Regions from separate parts of the Marinomonas maritima genome, predicted to be linked through region 3. Evidence: predicted binding sites of a transcription regulator. Region 3 holds the regulator's gene; each other region holds the start of a gene.
The links. The regulator FNR, encoded in region 3, switches genes on or off when oxygen is low (the NO sensors DNR and NnrR bind a similar motif). The targets are predictions, from matches to a motif close to TTGATNTANATCAA.

Region 1: a site for FNR is predicted at 4,623-4,636, ahead of M3I01_RS16095 (cytochrome ubiquinol oxidase subunit I). Genes of this name have one in related genera too.
Region 2: a site for FNR is predicted at 2,765-2,778, ahead of cyoA (ubiquinol oxidase subunit II). Genes of this name have one in related genera too.

The regions. Positions count from the first base shown of each region.
Region 1 is NZ_JAMZEG020000004.1:200,051-206,797, forward strand. It holds gene M3I01_RS16075 (BCCT family transporter) at 1-543, shown strand, start outside; gene M3I01_RS16080 (RidA family protein) at 607-987, shown strand; gene M3I01_RS16085 (sigma-54-dependent transcriptional regulator) at 1,212-2,576, opposite strand; gene M3I01_RS16090 (sensor histidine kinase) at 2,563-4,476, opposite strand; gene M3I01_RS16095 (cytochrome ubiquinol oxidase subunit I) at 4,838-6,292, shown strand; gene cydB (cytochrome d ubiquinol oxidase subunit II) at 6,292-6,747, shown strand, end outside.
Region 2 is NZ_JAMZEG020000005.1:107,419-114,165, forward strand. It holds gene M3I01_RS17895 (pyridoxamine 5'-phosphate oxidase family protein) at 1-206, opposite strand, end outside; gene M3I01_RS17900 (GNAT family N-acetyltransferase) at 228-677, opposite strand; gene pdxR (MocR-like pyridoxine biosynthesis transcription factor PdxR) at 793-2,301, shown strand; gene cyoA (ubiquinol oxidase subunit II) at 3,057-4,100, shown strand; gene cyoB (cytochrome o ubiquinol oxidase subunit I) at 4,100-6,079, shown strand; gene cyoC (cytochrome o ubiquinol oxidase subunit III) at 6,082-6,693, shown strand; gene cyoD (cytochrome o ubiquinol oxidase subunit IV) at 6,693-6,747, shown strand, end outside.
Region 3 is NZ_JAMZEG020000002.1:790,531-797,277, reverse strand. It holds gene M3I01_RS09765 (RecQ family ATP-dependent DNA helicase) at 1-804, shown strand, start outside; gene M3I01_RS09760 (SprT family zinc-dependent metalloprotease) at 795-1,313, shown strand; gene ttcA (tRNA 2-thiocytidine(32) synthetase TtcA) at 1,433-2,272, shown strand; gene M3I01_RS09750 (YfaZ family outer membrane protein) at 2,283-2,852, shown strand; partial or broken gene M3I01_RS09745 (transposase domain-containing protein) at 2,954-3,870, opposite strand; gene M3I01_RS09740 (adenine phosphoribosyltransferase) at 3,997-4,539, opposite strand; gene fnr (fumarate/nitrate reduction transcriptional regulator Fnr) at 4,565-5,326, opposite strand; gene hemN (oxygen-independent coproporphyrinogen III oxidase) at 5,350-6,720, opposite strand.

The DNA.
Region 1 (6,747 bases), on a different contig from region 3:
GGATATGGTCCACTCATGGCGATGTTTGTTGCACGTATCTCTCGCGGTCGGACTATTCGCGAAATGATTCTACTGATCTCTGTAGTGGCGCCTATTATCACCTGCTTCTGGTTCACGATCGTCGGTGGCAGTGGCTTAGCATTTGAGTTGGAAAATCCAGGTATTATTTCTGAACCTTTTACTGGTTTTAACCTACCTGCGGCATTACTAGCCATCACGGAACAATTGCCAATGGGCTTTTTAATCTCATTACTCTTTTTGATCCTTACCACGATTTTCGTAGCCACAACCGGAGACTCTATGACATATGCCATTTCTATGGTGATGACAGGCACAGATCACCCGAAAAGCTCTATCCGCATTTTCTGGGGCATTATTATGGGCGCAATGGCCGCCATATTAATATCCATTGGCTCCGGTGGTATTTCGGCACTGCAGTCTTTTATCGTTGTCACAGCCGTGCCTGTTTCTCTCGTACTGCTGCCGTCCTTATGGACCGCGCCACAAATCGCGAAGAAAATGGCCGATGAACAAGGGTTATAACGATATTTTTCACTAAGAGCGGCAGCGTCCGCTCTTTTATTCATCGCGTTTCGAGATTTTATTATGACAAAACAAACTGTAAAAACAGAGTTATACGCTTCCAAAGCTCCACTTGAGTGGGCCATCATTGCTAACGGTCAATTATCCACCGCACAAATTCCAATTGATGTAGAAGGTAACGTAGTAAAAGGAGGGATAGAAGCACAAGCTCGCCAGACGATGGACAACTTCAAACACACCATCGAAGCGGCCCAGCTATCCATGTCCGATGTCACACAAGTACTGATTTATGTGACAGGCCGTGATCAATTACCTGTTTTCAATAAAGTGTATGCGGAATATTTTACCGCACCGTACCCGAATCGAGCGGCGATGATTGTTGCTGGTTTAGCAAGAGAAGAAATGCTGTGCGAAATCGTCGCCTACGCCGCCGTACCACAATAAAAAGCTACATGGGACTTTGCATGGCAAGCGCCTTTGTTATGCAAAAATCTTCAATATCTACCTGCGAACAAGTTTCTATTTTCGAAGAGTTAGCCACTAGGTGAGAAAACCAAATCACCCAGTCATGAAGGTGGTTTTTGAATCCGCTGTAGAACTCAATTTTGAGTTTGACTCTAGAATTTTCAAATGACGCGTTATCTTAATTCCATTCACGACGAAGCAACTCACAACCCATACCTTTCTATTTTCTTGATCAATCCCTGTCGCGAAATACCAAGCTGTTTGGCGGCTTGGGTGCGATTGCCTTGGTTTTTCTCTAAGGCATGATGAATCAGTCGAATTTCAAGCGCTTTCACTTGTTCATCCAGCGTTTCTTCCGTGTCAGGAAAACGGTTTATTGTTTGATTCGCAAGCTGCACATTCGGGTACAATAGTTGAATATCCTCCATGGTGATCTGGCCTTGAGGACAAATAGACGCGACGCTTTCAAGGGCATTTTTCAATTCTCGAACATTGCCGGGCCACGTTTGATCACGAAACCATTGCACGGCTCCGGAGCTCAGCTGTAGACTTTTGGCCTGCTGATTTTGTAGACGAGAGAGAAACGCTTGCAGCAAAACGGGCACGTCTTCTAAGCGTTCAGCAAGGGATTGCGTTTCAATGTTCACGCCTTTGATTCGATAATACAAATCTTCCCGAAAACTGCCTGCACGGACTTTTTTCAGTAAATCCGCGTTCGTGGCCGAGATGACACGAATATCGATGTGTTTTTGCTCTCGTCCGCCAACGGGAAAGAAGGTGCCTTCTTGTAAAACGCGCAACAGTTTGACTTGCATCGCCAGCGGCATTTCCCCGATCTCATCAAGAAACAAGGTGCCACCATCGGCCAAGCTCAATAAACCGGCTTTGTCTTTTTCTGCGCCAGTAAACGCACCTTTCACATAACCAAACAGCTCGCTTTCCAATAAGTCCGCGGGAATCGCGCCACAATGCACGGACACAAAGGGTTTCGCGGCGCGATGACTCAAGTCATGCAGCGTTTTTGAAATTACTTCTTTCCCTGTACCCGATGGCCCCGTCACCAAAACGCGAACGTCAGTTGGCGCGATGCGTTCCACCAGCGCACGCACTTTTTGAGTACTCGTCGAATGACCAATGTACGCCGCTGCACCTTCTGGCTGTTTGGTCGATTGCTTGAGCTGATTCAGCTCTCGCTCTAACGTGGTTTTAGTGATCGCTCGACGCACTACAACTGCGAGCATGTCGGGATCAATCGGCTTGGCGATAAAATCCCACGCGCCACGCGCCACGGCTTTTAGCGCCAAATCCCGATCCGCATGTCCGGTGATAATAATCACCGGACGACCGTCAAAGTCTGCCATGGAATCCAAAGTAATTTGTGGGTCAAAATGCGGCGGCATGGACAGATCCAGCAGCACCAAATCCGCGTCAAACGTCGCGATGACCTTTCTAGCCTCTTCCAAACTTCCAGCCGCTTTTACATGGTAATCTTGATTCGCCAACCAGCGGCTCGCGAGTTCACGAAACGCCGGTTCGTCGTCCACTAAAAGGATTTTATTTTGTGTCATGAGAAGGATTTCCTACGCTGGAATGCACTGAATGTTGCGGCAAGATAAGCTCGAAAGTGACTGGCCAAGCCGTGTCAGTACGATGTTGAATACGACCGCCGTGTGCATCGACAATGCGACGCACAATGGCCAACCCTAAACCGCTGCCACCCGCGCGTTTGGTCATGAAAGGCTGAAACAACGCCTCGCCTTGCAGACTGTCATCGATTGCAGGCCCGTTGTTGTGTACGTGAATCACTACCGAGTCCGTGTTCATGCTCGCCTCAATGCAGAGTTCCCCGTCCGGCTGATTGCGTGAAAACGCCACGGCGTTGTCGATCAAATTAATAAAGACTTGCTGAAGGCGCTGCGGGTCGGCTTCTAATATGATTGATTCGGCGATGTTTACCTCGCAAGAAACGCCTTCTAACTGAGCCGGCGCCACAATACTCTTCACCAAGGCGCGCAATGGCGTCGCGCTGATTTGCAGCGTCAATCCACCGGAATACACCAGCATGTCGCTGACCAAACGATCCGCGCGTTTCAGTTGAGTTTGAATATGCTGACGTGTTTCTGGCGGCGAATCATAAGCCGCCATGGCGATAATATTAAGCGGATTACGCAATTCATGCGCCATCGCCGCTGACAAGCTGCCGAGCTCGACAAGATGTTGTTCATCCAAGCGTTTCCGCTCCGCAACCGCCAATGCCAAAGAGCGTTCCAACAAACCACAGCTGGTCGAAAACAAGGAGCCAAACACTTCTGCCGTCAGTCTCATTCCTGGGCTCGCATCATTCCAGCCTATCAATAAAAAACGCCAGCCCGACTCGGATCGAAACACACTCAGCGCCAATGTTTGTCCATTGTCTGCCTGCTTTTCATCAACAGAATCCAATCTTATATCTACGTTTTGCCTGATCTGAGAAGACAGTAAACGCTCACCAATGCCAATCAACTGAGTCCAGTCTTGCGCTTCTTTTAACTGACTCGACCACACTTCCAGCACGGTTTCATTCAATACCGCACCAGGGTAAATAACACGAGAGATAAGTCGATTTAGAGGCTGATAAATCAACGCCGACATCACTAACATCAACACCGAATACAACCATAATTGCCAGCTTGGAACATCCGCTAGCGCCTGTAAACCAACTCGACCCGACACCACACTGATCACGGCAATCAAACACAGAATCACCAGCATCATGGCGACCCAAAGCAAAGCGCGGTTGGCAAAGGCGTTGACGGAAAGAATTTGATAGCGCACCACGGCGTAAACCAAGAGCAACAAATACGTCGGTAATAACAGCATAGGATACGGAAACCAGCTAATACCAAAGGAAGGAAACACAAAGCTGGTTGCTAACAACAAGCCCCAAGCGCCCACACCAAACATGGCGAGAATCGAGCGCTTTTTATTGCCCGAATGACGATACCAACCGAACAACAAAACCCCGTGCGCCAGCATACCGGTCAAGACGGTATACGCCAGATTCCATGTTCCTGCATCGGTAAAAATGAAGAACGAACGCGTGTCTAAAGTGCCAATGGAGTCACCCGCGCCCATCCACCAGCTTTGTAATACCACGGCCAAACTGGTGGCGTAAAACCACGGAATGGCTTGCAGCAGTCGATCAAGCATGACCTCTTTCGCCGCGCCAGAATTTACAAATCGAATGGCAAAATGCAGAAAGAACGTCGGCATGAGCGGGTTCGCCAAGATGATATGAATCCCCACTGTTTCATACCCTTGGAACAAGACAACGTGACCAAAACACCAAATGGCCATCATGATGGCAAAACCCGCCAAGGCCTGTAGATCGCCTTGTTTACGGGCGCGCCACAGTAACCAAGCCGCCACCAGAAAACCACACACGCTGGAAACCAACATGGCCACTTCGAACAGTAATGAGAGCGTCAAACTGTAAACCTCGTTTACACCAATAAGTGTGGAAATCGTAAACCTCTTTTACGGCTCACGCAAAATTAAAAATTATTCCTTTAAAATCAAATAGATAAAGACATTAAAAAATTGGCCTAGCGATTGCTATTAGATAAGCAACTTTATTGATCTATCTCAATACTTTCCTTATTAACGGAGTAGGCATTATGAATACTGGCTTTTTTATGACTGAAATCATCGCACTTTTTAGCATTGTGGGCTTGGCCTTATTTCCTTTAGCGTTACAGCAAATGCGCACGATTAGAATCAACAAGAACACTTAATGGTTTACAACTTATGCCTTTCACTCGTTTCTTCTGTTAAATAGGTTAATACTAAAATGGACCTCGACGTCGCTATCTTATCTCGTATCCAGTTCGCTTTTACGGTGAGCTTTCATATCATTTTCCCCAGTATCACCATTGGTTTGGCCACGCTGATCGCGATTTGGGAAGGTTTGTGGTTGAAAACTCATAACCCTTACTATTTGCAGCTCGCCAAGTTTTGGATCAAGCCTTTCGCCATCACCTTCGGCATGGGTGTGGTCTCTGGCATCGTGTTGTCTTACGAGTTTGGCACCAACTTTTCCAAATTTTCTGAAATCACCGGCGCAGTACTTGGACCATTGATGGCGTACGAAGTCTTAACCGCATTTTTCATGGAAGCCGGCTTCTTGGGTGTCATGCTATTTGGCTGGCAGCGCGTCGGTCGTAAGCTGCATTTTTTCTCTACCCTTGTGGTAATGACTGGTACTTGGATTTCTGCATTTTGGATCATTGCGGCGAACTCTTGGATGCAAACGCCAACCGGCTACAAGATCATTAATGGCAAATTTGAAGTCGAAAGTTGGATGGAAGTCATCTTCAACCCTTCTATGCCTTACCGTCTCACTCACATGGTCGTCGCATCGTTGATCACCGCGACCTTCGTGGTGGCTGGCATTAGCGCGTATTACCTATTGAAAAAGAAGAACATTCCTTTCGCCAAAAAAGGCTTATCCATGTGCATGTGGTTTGCCTTGGTACTCACGCCGCTGCAAGCGTGGATTGGCGACATGCACGGTTTGAACGTGCAAGAACATCAACCAACGAAACTCGCCGCGATGGAAGGCATTTGGCCAGCCGAAGAAGCAAACGTACCGCTGTTGCTGTTCGCGATGCCAAACATGAAAACCGAATCAAACGATTATGAAGTCGGTATTCCCAATCTCGGCAGTTTGATCTTAACGCATTCTTGGGATGGCGCGGTGCAAGGTTTGAAAGCCGTACCACCAGAAGACAGACCCAATGTGCCGCTGGTTTTTTGGTCGTTCCGCGTCATGGTGGGTATTGGATTTGGCATGATGGGCATCGCTGTTTTGGCGCTGTTATTACGCCGCAAAGGTCGCTTGTTCGAGAACAAACCCTTCCTTGCTTTGGTCACGCTATTTACTCCTATGGGTGTCATTGCGGTTCTGGCTGGCTGGTACGTGGTCGAGATCGGTCGGCAACCTTGGATCGTCTACAACTTGGTGCGTACTTCTGAAATCGTCTCGCCGTTACCGCCGGAGCGCGTGCTCTTTACTCTGATCATGTTTGTGATTATTTACAGTTTACTGATCGGCGTTTACCTCTACTTCATGCGCAAGCTAATCAAGAAAGGGCCGCCGTCAATGGCAGCGCTGGAGCAGCAACTCATCGGTATGAAAGCGCCGGGATACGCGTTGGCTTGGGTGAAAACACTGCAACATAAAGAACTGCAAACTAACGAACCACAATCTAACGAATCACAAAACAAAGCACAGGGAGATAAATAATGGATTTGGCTCTTTTCTACTTCCTTGTCTTAGGTTTCGCCATTTTTATGTATGTGTTGCTGGATGGCTTCGACCTAGGCATTGGCATTCTCTACCCTTGGTTTAATCAAGACGACGAACGCGACCACTTAATGCGTTCTATTTCACACGTTTGGGATGGCAATGAAACCTGGCTGGTGTTTGGCGGTGTGGTGTTATTTGCTGCGTTTCCGGCTGCTTACGCTGGTATTACGTCAACCTTTTATTTACCTATTATGCTAATGCTGTTTGCATTGATCTTTCGCGGCGTGGCGTTCGAATATCGCTTCAAATCCGATACATCTCGACCTTATTGGGATGTCGCCTTTAGCGCAGGTTCGGCAATCGCCGCGTTTTGCCAAGGTATGTTGCTGGGTTCACTCGTACAGGGCGTTCCAACCGATGTTGATAGCTTATCCAGTTTACATTGGTTAACG
Region 2 (6,747 bases), on a different contig from region 3:
CGTGCTTTGGAATGAGCGTGCCAGTAGAAGTAGTCGCCTTCGCGCCAGTGGCACGTTGGTGTGACAAAGACTTGTCCGTCTTTCGTTTGACCAACATGGCACATTAACGACGCATCCATAATATTAAACGCAGTTTCTTTGTCGTATTGAGCGCGGTTTGGCCCACGCTTCACTTTACTTAATGCTGTTTCGAGAGAGTCGCTCATCATGCTTGTCCTAACTATTTTTTAAAGGTCCAATTCGTAATAAAAACTTTGGCTTTTACTAAAGCCAATTTTTTTATACAGAGCTTGCGCGGGCAGGTTGCTTGCAGAGGTTTCTAGTACCAAACCTCGTGCGCTGGTTTGTTTCGCCAGTTCTTTGGCGTTTTCTATGAGCTTTTCTGCAATGCCTTGTTTGCGATAATTTGCATCGACAAAAAGGTCATTTAGCAACCAGAGTTTTTTTAGTCCTGTTGACGAAAAAAGTGGGTAGAGTTGAACAAAACCAATCACGGTATTGCCTTGCATGCTGTCCTCAGCAATGAAAATAACAGACTCTTGTTGTTCTATTCGAGTTTGAATAAAGTTCGTTGCCAGTGCGATATTATTTTCACATTGATAAAAATGTCTGTATTGCTCAAATATCGAGACAGTAGAGTTCAGGTCTTCTAGTTCTGCTTTGCGGATGTTAATCACCTGTCGTATGTCCTTTTAATGATTGTGGATGGCAAGGGATAGCGCTATAAACAACAGTAGCCAAATCTGGCTTCTTTAAAAATAGCCAGAATGAATATAAAAAATCAGGCCAGTTATGAAGCATGCGATTGCTAGTTTACGTTTTTCATTAGATGAAAATGGAGCACCCTATTACCAACAACTGATGGGACAAATTCAGCAGGGCGTGGTATCGGGAGAGTTGTCTGTGGGCGACAAACTGCCCTCTTCTCGTTTTTTGGCTGGGTCGTTAGGCGTGTCACGAAGTACCACATCACGGGCTTATGATCAGTTAATTGCAGAAGGCATTTTAACCAGCGAAGAAAAGCGCGGAGTGTTCGTTGCGGCGTTGCCGATGGTGAGTAATCGCTTGAAAAAAACACCAAACTCTTCTGCTCCATCTACTCCGAAGGATTCAGAAACGTTGGCATTTGATTCGGGTGTTGATGTGTCCGTGTTTCCAACCAAAGAGTGGGCAGCAAGTATGCGGCGAAGTTGGTTAAATCCAGATTTAACCGTATTGCAAGGCGGTTATTTAACTGGGTATCCAAGTTTAAAAGAAGCCATTGTCGACTATTTGTATCGCGTTCGTGGCCTTGAGTGTGTGGCTGAGCAAGTGATTGTGACGGCGGGCGCTCGTGATTCATTGTTGCTTCTGCAGCATGCAATCACGTTATTGGCTCGCTTGGAAACGAATTCCGGTGAGCGCTTAGATACTCCAACCATGAAATGGTGGACGGAAGAGCCCACTTACCCGCCCATCCGCGAGGCGATCCGTTCGCATGAACAAACCGGTGCGCTGCTGATTGACGAAGAAGGACCGTGCCTGCCCGCGAGTGACATTGTTTCGAATGTGGCGGTAATGACACCAAATCGACAATACCCACTTGGCGTGAGCATCAGTTCTGCTCGCCGTCAACGCTGGATTCAAGCGATGCAGATGACGAATCCACGCTGGTGGCTAATAGAAGATGATTACGATAACGAGTTTGTGTATCAGGGCCGGAGTAATGTGCCATTTATGCAAACAGTGAGTGTTCATGATCAAGCAAAAGATCGGGTTTTCTTTGTGGGCAGCTTCTCAAAAGTGTTGTTTCGCGGCTTAAGGTTGGGGTTTATTGTCGCACCTGTGATACATGTGCCAGTCTTACAGCAAAGCCAACGAGAATTAGGGTCATCCGCGTCGTTACCGATTCAGCCTGCGGTGGCGGATTTTATGCAGCAAGGCCATTTTGACCGACATATGAATCGTATGCGTCGTCATTATCGACTTAAGCGCGATGCGCTGTTAATTTTATTAGAGGCGCATTTAGCGACGTGGTTTGATTGGAAAAAACCACGCGGCGGTATGCATGTCTTGATTGAAATTAAACCCGAATTTATTTCTTTGGTTCGCACAGAGGCTGTTTTAGATCAGAGAATTGCCCACGACATCGCCAAGAACGGTATTCTACTTTCTACCTTGTCTGAGCATTTTTCTCACAAACAGCATCATGACGGTCGATTTGGCTTTGTGTTGGGGTTTAGTGGGCCATCGGAAGAAAAAATGCGAAAAATAATTATCGCACTAGAAAAGTGGTTTACCGAGACATTAGGCAATGTGTAAGACTTACAAATTGTAAGGAATTTGTACTGAAAGAGTGCTAACCTCTGTGTTTTAACATTCAGTTGTCAGAATTTACTCAAGACAAGAATGTGAATTTTTATGAAAAGACCGTGAAGCAAACAGAAACAAAGGCTAAACTAGACTTTGTGCGACTGTTTTAATTTTGCTATATTTCGCACACTTAAAATCGTATGACGCGAATAAAAACAGCATTTTCATTTTAGTTTTTATGGGTTGGATGAAGAAATTGAACATTTTTCAAGACATTCTGCATTTTTCTGTGCATTCGTTATCCAGCGTTTTGGCGGCCTCTGTGCGTCCATTTATTACCATACCTTGCTTGTTTTTGTGCGTTTTTGTATTTACTACATTATTCTCTTCATCTGTCGAACCTATTCTTAATTCGGGGCTACTTTTTGGTCTCGCATTAATCACCCTGTTATTGGTTAGTTATTTGTCCCTTATGATAAATATCAACCCTGCTCGCCAAAAAATGGCCTTCTTTTTAACTCGTGTTGATGCTCCTAATGAGTACTTCAGTCGTGCTGAGGCACGATGCACGAAGAGATGTAGAGCTCCCTTTTTCAGATTTAGGTGATCCAAAAAAACCATTGCTGCGTTAATACTCTTAACTAGGTAATGGTCTTTGTGCTGTTTTCAGTGTGGTGATCTTTACTGAAATACCCGGCATTGCCGGATTTTCGTTCTGTTGCTTGATGGTCAGGCGGCAGTTTTGTGAACCTCGGGGTTAGAGGATGATTCTCTTGTTAACTCGTATCCTAAGTAAAGTCGCTTTGGCGGTAATGGTGGGCTTGCTCGCCGGTTGTCAGGGTGGTGTGCTCGATCCTAAAGGGCAAGTTGGTATTGAAGAAAAGCAACTAATTATTGTTGCCACTTTATTGATGCTTCTTGTTGTGATTCCTGTCATCTTCATGACGCTTTATTTCGCTTGGAAATATCGTGAAGGTCGTGACGAAATCTACGAACCAAAATGGTCGCATTCCACAAAAATTGAAACTATAGTTTGGGCGATTCCAATCGTCATCGTCATTATTCTTGGCGTGATCACATGGAAATCTACTCATGCATTGGATCCTTACAAACCTTTGAAATCGGATAAAGATCACATCAATGTTCAGGTCGTTTCGATGAACTGGAAATGGTTGTTTATCTATCCGGACCTTGGTATTGCTTCTGTGAACGAGCTTAGATTCCCAGCAAACGTTCCTGTTGCTTTCCAAATTTCATCTGAAGGCACGATGAACTCTTTCTTCATTCCGCAACTGGGTAGTCAAATTTACTCGATGGCAGGCATGGTGACTAAGCTTCATTTGATTGCTAATGAACCAGGTACGTTTGATGGTATTTCCGCAAATTACAGCGGTGCCGGATTTACTGGGATGAAGTTCAATGCGATTGCCACTCCAACAGAAGCTGATTTTGATGCTTGGGTTGAAGGTGTTAAGGCTGGAACTCATGATGTCATTAACAATGGCATATTGGATCAAGCAGCCTATGAAAAACTAGCTGAGCATGACCTAGATGAACATCATATTGAACCAACACCTGTTCAATATTACAACTCAATTGTATCAAGTATTTTTATGGACAACGTTATGAAGTTCATGAAAGACCACGGCAAAGTTGAGTTGCTTAAAGGGACAGTGTTTGATTCTAAAATGATTCACGATAATTCCAGCCATGGTGAAATGAATCATGGTGAAATGAACCATAGTGATATGAATCATGACGAGTCTCAAAACTCATCGCATGATATGCATACGGAGGCTGAAAAATAATGTCTGCACTCTTAGGCAAACTATCGTGGGACGCTCTTCCGTACGACCCGATTGTTATTGGCACATTATGTGTCGTTGCAATCGCGGGTTGTGTACTCGCTTTCCTACTTATTAAGTACAAATTGCTCGGCGTACTCTGGAATGATTGGTTGACCTCTGTTGACCATAAAAAACTGGGTATAATGTATATCGTTCTGGCATTAGTGATGCTTATCCGTGGTTTCGCGGATGCCATTATGATGCGTTTGCAGCTCGCGCTTGCAACGAACGGGGATCCGGGTTATTTACCTCCAAGTCACTACGACCAAATTTTTACGGCTCACGGTGTCATCATGATCATCTTTATGGCAATGCCATTTATGATAGGTCTGATGAATATTGTTGTACCGCTACAAATTGGTGCTCGTGACGTAGCTTTCCCATTCCTAAATAACCTTAGCTTCTGGCTAGCGGTGTCTGGTGCGATATTGATTAATATTTCATTGGGGCTTGGGGAATTTGCGAAGACTGGTTGGGTAGCCTATCCGCCACTCGCTGGCTTGCAATACAGTCCAGGGGTCGGGGTTGACTACTACATATGGGCACTGCAGATATCCGGTATCGGTACGACATTAACAGCAGTGAACTTCTTGGCTACTGTTTTCAAAATGCGTACACCAGGTATGAAGTTGATGGATATGCCGATCTTCACTTGGACCTGTACTTGGGCCAATATTTTGATTGCTGCATCATTCCCGATTTTGACTGCTGTTCTAGCAATGTTGACGCTTGACCGTTACTTAGATTTCCACTTCTTCACGAATGATGGTGGCGGTAACTCAATGATGTATATCAACTTGTTTTGGGCTTGGGGTCACCCTGAGGTGTACATCCTTGTACTTCCAGCATTTGGTATCTTCTCTGAGATCATTTCTACCTTTACTGGTAAACGCTTGTTTGGTCATAAATCTATGATCTGGGCAAGTGGTGCGATTTCCATTCTTGGTTTCATCGTGTGGCTGCACCATTTCTTTACCATGGGTTCAAGTGCGAACGTAAATGCCTTCTTCGGTATTATGACAATGATCATTGCCGTGCCGACAGGTGTGAAACTGTTTAACTGGTTGTTCACTATGTACCGTGGTCGCCTTCGCGTGACGGTTCCGGTTCTATGGACACTGGGTTTCATGGTGACTTTCACTGTTGGTGGTATGACTGGTGTTCTTCTAGCATTACCTGGTGCTGACTATGTATTGCATAACAGCCTATTCTTGATAGCTCACTTCCACAACACCATCATTGGTGGTGCGGTATTTGGTTATCTAGCGGGTTTTGTTTTCTGGTTCCCGAAAGCGATGGGCTTCACACTTAATGTGAAGTTGGGTAAAGCTGCTTTCTGGTGTTGGTTAGTTGGTTTCTTCATGGCCTTTATGCCTTTGTACGTTCTAGGCTTCTTAGGTATGACCCGCCGTCTAAACCATACAGATAACCCTGATTGGAATATTTGGTTGTATATCGCTTTGGTTGGTGCCTTTGTTATCTTGGCAGGTATTATCTGCCAGTTGCTACAATTGTACGTCAGCTTCCGCGACCGCAAGGACAACATGGACACTACTGGTGACCCATGGAATGGACATACGCTTGAGTGGTCTACGTCGTCTCCGCCGCAGTTCTACAACTTTGCGGAACTACCTGTTGTGTCTGATATCGACGCTTTCACTGATATGAAAGAAAAAGGTACAGCCTACGTTCGTAAAGAAAGCTATGCGCCTATCCATATGCCTAAGAATACGAACGCTGGGGTTATCATCGGTGCTCTTATTACAGCATTTGGTTTTGCAATGATCTGGCATATTTGGTGGTTAGCAATCGTTGGCTTGATAGGTTCTATTGTGGCCTTTGTGGTTCGCGCCTACACCAAAGATGTTGATTACTATGTTCAGCCTGATGAAATCGCTCGGATCGAAAATGAGCACCTAGATAACGTGGCTAAGGGGTAATCATGAGCACGACACATATGAATACGCACGATGCTCACGAAGTTGATGCGCATCACGATACTGGTGGAGACACGGTATTTGGTTTTTGGATTTACCTAATGACGGATTGCTTGCTATTCGCATCCGTCTTCGCTACCTACGCTGTGCTCTTTATGAACACAGCGGGTGGAGTGTCTGGTAAAGAGATTTTTGATCTTGAGTTGATTCTTGCGGGAACGGCTGCGCTACTTATTTCAAGTATCACATTCGGTTTTGCAATGATTTGCGCTCATAATAAAAATCGTACTGGCACATTAATGTGGTTACTTGCGACTTTTATTTTTGGTGGTGTCTTTATCGCACTAGAAATATATGAGTTTCAGCATTTAATCCATAATGGCAACGGTCCTCAAGCCAGCGCATTTTTGTCAGCGTTTTTTAGCCTTGTTGGCTTGCATGGTTTGCACGTTACTGCTGGCTTGATTTGGATGGTTATTTTGGCTGTCGAAATCATGGTTACAGGGTTAACAGGCCGATCAATGACTCGTCTGGCTTGTCTAAGCTTATTCTGGCACTTTTTGGATATAATCTGGATTTGTGTTTTCACCGTTGTTTATCTGATGGGGGCGATCTAATGAGCGATCATTCTTCTGAAGCGCACTCACACGGTAGTGTTAAGTCTTATATCA
Region 3 (6,747 bases):
GGAAAACCAGCAAAATCACTTTTGCTGTATGGCCTTCAAGATATGTTACAAGCTCAGCAGCTTGCCGCTTCACAGCCTTTAGTAGCAGAGAAAGAAACTCAACACTTAGGCAACTTATTTCAAATCTTAGAAGGGCGCGGTTGTAGGCGACAAAATTTACTGTCGCATTTTGATGAAAGCATTCCCGCTTGCCTTCACTGTGATCGCTGTCTTTCTACAAAATCAGAACAAAACATGACAACAACCAGCCAAAAGTTTTTGTCACTGATTTATCATACGAAAGGCTTACAGCCATTTGCATTACTCATCCAAATTTTATTGGGAAAGAAAACCAAAGCCGTAAGTGCCATCAGGGCGGAGTTACTCCCATTATTTGGAAAGGGCAAGGAGCTAAACGAAGTACAATGGAAGTCTGTTGTGCGTCACTTAATCGCCTATGAATACATCAAAATCGGCATGTCTAGTGCTTTCACAGTGCAAATTACTGAAAAATCACGAAGTGTACTACAAGGTAAAACACAAATTATTATTCCAAGCGAATACTATTACCCAGCACTTCAGGAAGATCAACTGGCGTTAGACAAGGTTAAGTGGCACAAGATTTTGGCGTGGAAATACGAATACGGAAAAATAAATTTGAGCGACACTCAACTTAGGTTAATTTGTTTACATAAACCCAACTCTATTGCTTCATTAAGTCGCTTAACTGGGCTCTCAAAAGAGAGTGTGGCTGATTTTTCCGAAAGCTTGATGAAAATTATTCACGAATCGAATCCAAAAGAGGCCAGTACATTATGCCTATGACGTCTAAAAATATGGCGGCAGATTATGATGCATTAAACATCATTATTGATAAAGCAAATGTATGTTTCGACCAAGCAAACACGTTTTTTGGTCATGAATTTATCCCCGCAACTTGCAACCTAAAACAAAGAGGGAAGGCAGCCGGTACGGCTCATTTACAAAAGAATGAACTGCGCTTTAATCATTTTATGTACCAACAAAACCCAGACGAGTTTGTCAGTACGGTAGTTCCCCATGAGGTGGCCCATATCATTGTTTATCAGATTTATGGCGATACGGTGAGACCTCACGGAAAAGAGTGGCAAGCGGTTATGCTGAAAGTTTATGGCATTAGGCCAAGTAGGACTCATTCCTTTGATGTACCTCCTCAAAAGCAATCTTATGAGTATCATTGCTCCTGTCAAAAACACCACTTTAGTAAACGGCGCCACACTAGAGCTCAAGATGGCGTTGAATACGTTTGCAGAGGATGCCGCTCAACATTACAATTTGTAGGTCTAAATAAGTAACTACCTACAAAAAGCAAAAAAATCAATTTTTTATACGCTTTTGTCGTATATTCTTCATTTTATATGCGATTCTGCCTTCATTTATAGTAATATGAGTACGTTTTGTTTAAAGCGTATATATGATGGACTTATCGAATAAACCCAAAGAAAAACTTGAGCTGAATAAGCTCCAAAAACGCCTTCGTAGATTAACAGGCCAAGCTATTGCTGACTTCAACATGATTGAAGAAGGCGACAAAGTGATGGTGTGTCTATCCGGTGGTAAAGACTCTTACACTATGCTTGAGATTTTACGAAACCTACAAGCTAGCGCACCGATTCGTTTCAGCATCGTTGCGGTCAATTTAGATCAAAAGCAACCCGGTTTCCCTGAGCATATTTTACCTGCTTACTTGGAAGAGATAGGAGTCGACTTTCATATTCTAGAGCGTGACACTTACAGCATCGTGAAAGAGATTGTACCTGAGGGTAAAACCACCTGCGGCTTGTGCTCTCGCTTGCGTCGTGGGTCCTTGTATGGTTTCGCGGAAGAAATTGGGGCGACAAAAATAGCGCTTGGCCATCATAGAGATGACATTCTTGAAACGTTATTCTTAAATATGTTTTTTGGTGGCAAATTGAAATCCATGCCGCCGAAGCTTCTAAGCGATGATGGTAAACATATCGTTATTCGTCCCTTGGCGTACTGCAAAGAAAAAGACATTGAGACATTTTCTGTTATGAAGGAGTATCCCATTATTCCTTGTAATCTTTGTGGATCCCAAGAAAATCTACAGCGACAAGTTGTTAAAGACATGTTACAAAAATGGGAAAAAGAGTTTCCAGGACGAACAGAAACTATGTTTACTGCTATTCAAAATGTCGTTCCATCGCACTTAGCAGACAACGAATTATTTGATTTTAAAGGGTTAAAGCAGTCGCCAGCGGCCTTTGATCGATTAAATATTATTTCATTATAGGATAATAGAAATGAACCTCACACATAAAACACTATTGTTAACAGCCGGTATCCTAGGATCATCTCTAGTAAACGCGTCAACAGCTAGTGTTGCATTAACAAACGAAACCGTAAAAGGTGATGCAAGCTTTGACATGGGGACGTATAGTGTAGACGCTGGTTTTTCCTATGATAAAGATGAAAGCGTGACCGCTGGATATCTTGGATTGGGGATAGATGATTCCGATACTAACGGTCCTTTGCAAGTTGGCCTTGGTGTTCGTTTATATGGTATATATGCTGATTTAAAAGATGATGGCGATGTCTCAGCTGCTATTGCATTAGGTGGCTGGTATCGCTATACAATTCCTGAAGCAAACCGTCTGAGCATCTTTGGCTCCTTGTATTACGCTCCAGAATCACTGTCTTTAACTAACTTAGATCATATGTATGTTTATGAACTTCGTGCCGAATACATGACAATGCGAAATGCCCGAGCATTCCTCAGCTATGGCAAGACAAGAATTGTTTATGAAAATAAGATCGGCACTCGCAAAGAGGTAAATAATGGATTCGCTATTGGGGCAACAGTAGACTTCTAATTGCACTGCGTTAACGACTAAAAATAAAAAAGGTGGCCTTGGCCTAATGCTGCTCACTTAAGCGGAGCAGCATTACGAGATACCGGATATCTCGTCTTTGATTACTTGACCAAGCAAGATCGATTAAGCCTCGCTTTCTTTCGTTCCAGAAATAAATTACACACTCCAGACCTTAAGCTCCTTAAGACGCACTCCTGTCTTCGATTCTGGCTTAGCCGCTGCCATCACGATCAAGCTGGAAGCAATAAAAGTAAACGCCATTTTAAATCGCTCGTTAAACATGTGCCGTCGCATGACTCACCTCTCGATGCACGGTGCTGTATGCCAGTAACATCACCCACATTTCTTGATAGATTCAATCGACTTTCTTACTGCGCAACATAATGACGTTGTTAAACATGGAAGATTTGATGTCACGATATCCCAGTTCAATTTTCCATCACCGATGATACAACTGAGCAATTTTGTCAGCAGGGTAGTTGCTGATAGGAAGTGATGTCAGTACCATCTTGGCTTTACCTTGAACGTTATAATTCGGGCAGACTGGCTTTTTTTGTGGCATGGACCCAGTTTCCTAGACAATTGCTAGCGCTACCGAAGTGTTCTCGTAACTCTGGAGTATCCGGGGTGCGAAAATGACACCATCAATCAAATACTTACAGCCCTTGCCAATCATCCTGAGCAAATCGCTCATTGGCCCAATGCTCACCTGTTCGATGGAAAAGCCACCAAACCATGTCGCTACCTTGCTTGAGATGCGCTACTTTTGGTAAGGAGCTGCTCCGATGCCACCAACCCTTCTGAAAAAATATTTAAGCATCTCGCGACTTCTTCGATCGCTTCATCCCGAAAAAGAGCCACACCCAAGACTAACCAAAGAACTTGATCTTCCGGTAAGCGTCGTGCCTGATGCTTGCGCTTGAAGAAAGAGTTAATACGGAACTGGAATATTCAGAGTGAAGGTCGAGTGACCTGAGAATACATGAAGTTCATCGATGCTAAGAAGTAACTGCTGAATAGACACAAAAAAATCCGATTAAGCTTTCTTAATCGGATTTTCTGAGGCTACTCCATTAAATTCAACCCTTAAGTGAACGTAATTAGACCTTGACCACCTTTTTTATAATTTTGATGTTAACTAAAATCACTCTCCATCATAGGCGCACAGGCTAAAGACAGGAATATCACTGTCTCTTAACTTCTGACTTCCGCCAAGGTCTGGTAAGTCAATAATCGCTGCGACTTCTTTGATATTTGCACCTTGCTTAGTCAATAACTTAATCGCCGCGAAAAGCGTACCACCAGTGGCAATCAAATCATCAAACAACAACACTTCATCTCCAGCCTTTACTGCGCCTTCTTGAATTTCTAATTCCGCCTCACCGTACTCTAAAGCGTATTTCTGTGAAATGGTTTTACCTGGAAGTTTGCCTTTTTTTCTAACTAAAATAAGAGGTTTCTGCAGCTCGTAAGCCAATACTGCCGCGATCAAAAAACCGCGAGCATCAATACAAGCAATATGAGAAATGTCCGTGGATATGTAACGATGAACATAAGCGTCTACCACCATCCTCATGCCTTTAGGGTCGCTAAAAATAGGCGTAATATCACGAAAGCTAACGCCTTCTTTTGGCCAGTCTTCTACAGTTTGTATTAGTGATTTAACATAAAAATCGTCGTAAAGCATATCTAGTAGCGCCTCAATATATCAATCAAATTCGAGCAATTTTACCACAATCGCTAGCAACCCCAATGAGTTTTTGCATTTCGGGAAAATTGAGTATTTCGATTTCTTTGCCATCGACGTGTATTAATTCACTTTTTTGGAATCGTGTAATCACACGACTCACAGTTTCAACCGCTAAACCAAGATAATTCCCTATCTCACCACGAGACATAGACAAACGAAACGATGACGCCGAATAACCACGTATTTTAAACCGATTAGATAAGTTCAGTAAAAAAGATGCCACTTTTTCATCTGCATTCTTTTTACCCAATAAAACCATCATTTGCTGATCATCAGAAATCTTACGACTCATTATTTTAAATAATTGGTGCCTTAAAGAAGGGATCTGAACAGAAAGGTCTTCTAAGTGACTAAATGGAATTTCACATACTGTTGTTGTTTCCAAAGCCTTTGCTGAAACAGGGTACTTATTTGAGTCAATTCCACTAAGACCGACTAACTCACTAGGGCAATAAAAGCCTGTGATTTGTTCTTCTCCATAAGACGTAATGTTAAACGTTTTTAAGGTGCCGGAACGAACGGCATAAACAGAGTGGAAGGCATCCCCTTGACGAAATAAAAACTCACCTTTTTTTAGAGGTTTTTTACGCTCAATGATTTGATCTAGTTTGTTGATGTCTTCATCCGCTAATGCAATGGGTAGGCATAACGCACTCAAACTGCAGTTTTGGCACTGCGATGTGAGTGGACTATTAAATCGTGACGGCGTGTGTGCCATTGACATGTAAATCTCCCTGATCTCGATTTTTAAATTACTTTTGAGTATTTTATGGTGCTACTTAGATACTTATCGAAAACCATACAAATACAGCGAATAAGCAATCTGCCGCGTTCCGTAACCTTAATCGTGGCCTGCATTCCATAATAATCAATTTCAACCATGCCATCTTCGATCATAGGCTTTAGATTGTCTACCTCCTCGGCGAAATATTCAAAGAAGCTAATGTTATATTTTTGCTCGATGAGTGCTGTAGTTAATTCAAATTGAGCAATCAACGTCATGATAATTTGATGGCGTATCCGATCATCCACGTCACTGATATACCCTTTGGCAATGGCGAGCTGACCTTTCTCAATACTACTCCTATAATGTGAAAGATCCGTATAATTTTGCATGTAAGTACCACTTAAATCGCTAATAGCTGAGACGCCAAAAGCAATTAAATCTGTACCAGCGTGCGTAGTGTAACCTTGAAAATTGCGCTGTAATCGCCCTTGTTTTTGTGCCTTGGCCAAGCTATCACTGGGCTTTGCGAAATGGTCCATTCCAATGTATTCATATCCGGCCGAAATTAAAGATTCGATGCTCATTTTTAGCAAATCAAGCTTCATACTTGGTGCTGGTAAGCTTTCATCCAATATGCGCCGTTGAGATCGAAACCGTTCTGGCAAATGAGCATAATTAAAAAGAGAGATTCTTTCTGGCGATAACGCGACGACATCCGCTAACGTCGCCCTAAAACCTTCCATTGATTGATAGGGTAGGCCATAGATTAGATCGAAGTTTATAGACTTAATATTTAGCTCTCTTGCATAGCCAACCAAATCGGCAACCATTTTTATAGGTTGAATCCGATGGATAGCCTCTTGAACTTTAGAATCAAAGTCTTGAACGCCGATACTGATTCTATTAATGCCCATTTCAGTTAGTAATTTAAGCTTAGAGTGCGTAATTTCACGCGGGTCAATTTCGATACTGTAATCTTGAGTTCCGTCGTTAATCAAGTTGAAATGCTGCTTTATGTCACTAAACAACGACCTAATAAGCTCTTCTGTTAAAAAGGTCGGCGTACCTCCGCCAAAATGCAACTGCGTTACTTTTCTTGTGCGATCCAGCATAAGGCTGCGCAGTCTCATCTCCTCACCCAAGAGTTCAACGTACTCGATACCTTTATCATACTGTTTAGTCACAATTTTGTTGCAGGCGCAGTAATAGCAAAGGTGGGCACAGAAAGGAATATGGAAATACAAGCTAAGCGGTTTTTCTGATGGCATTAGCATTTTATCGATCAAAGCTATTTTATTTATCGTTGAGTCAAATTGTGGCGCAGTTGGGTAAGAAGTATAGCGAGGTCCAGATAAGTCGTACTTGCCAATAAGTGAAGAGTCCCAGATCATGGTGTGTTCCTATTAAAATTTCTAATA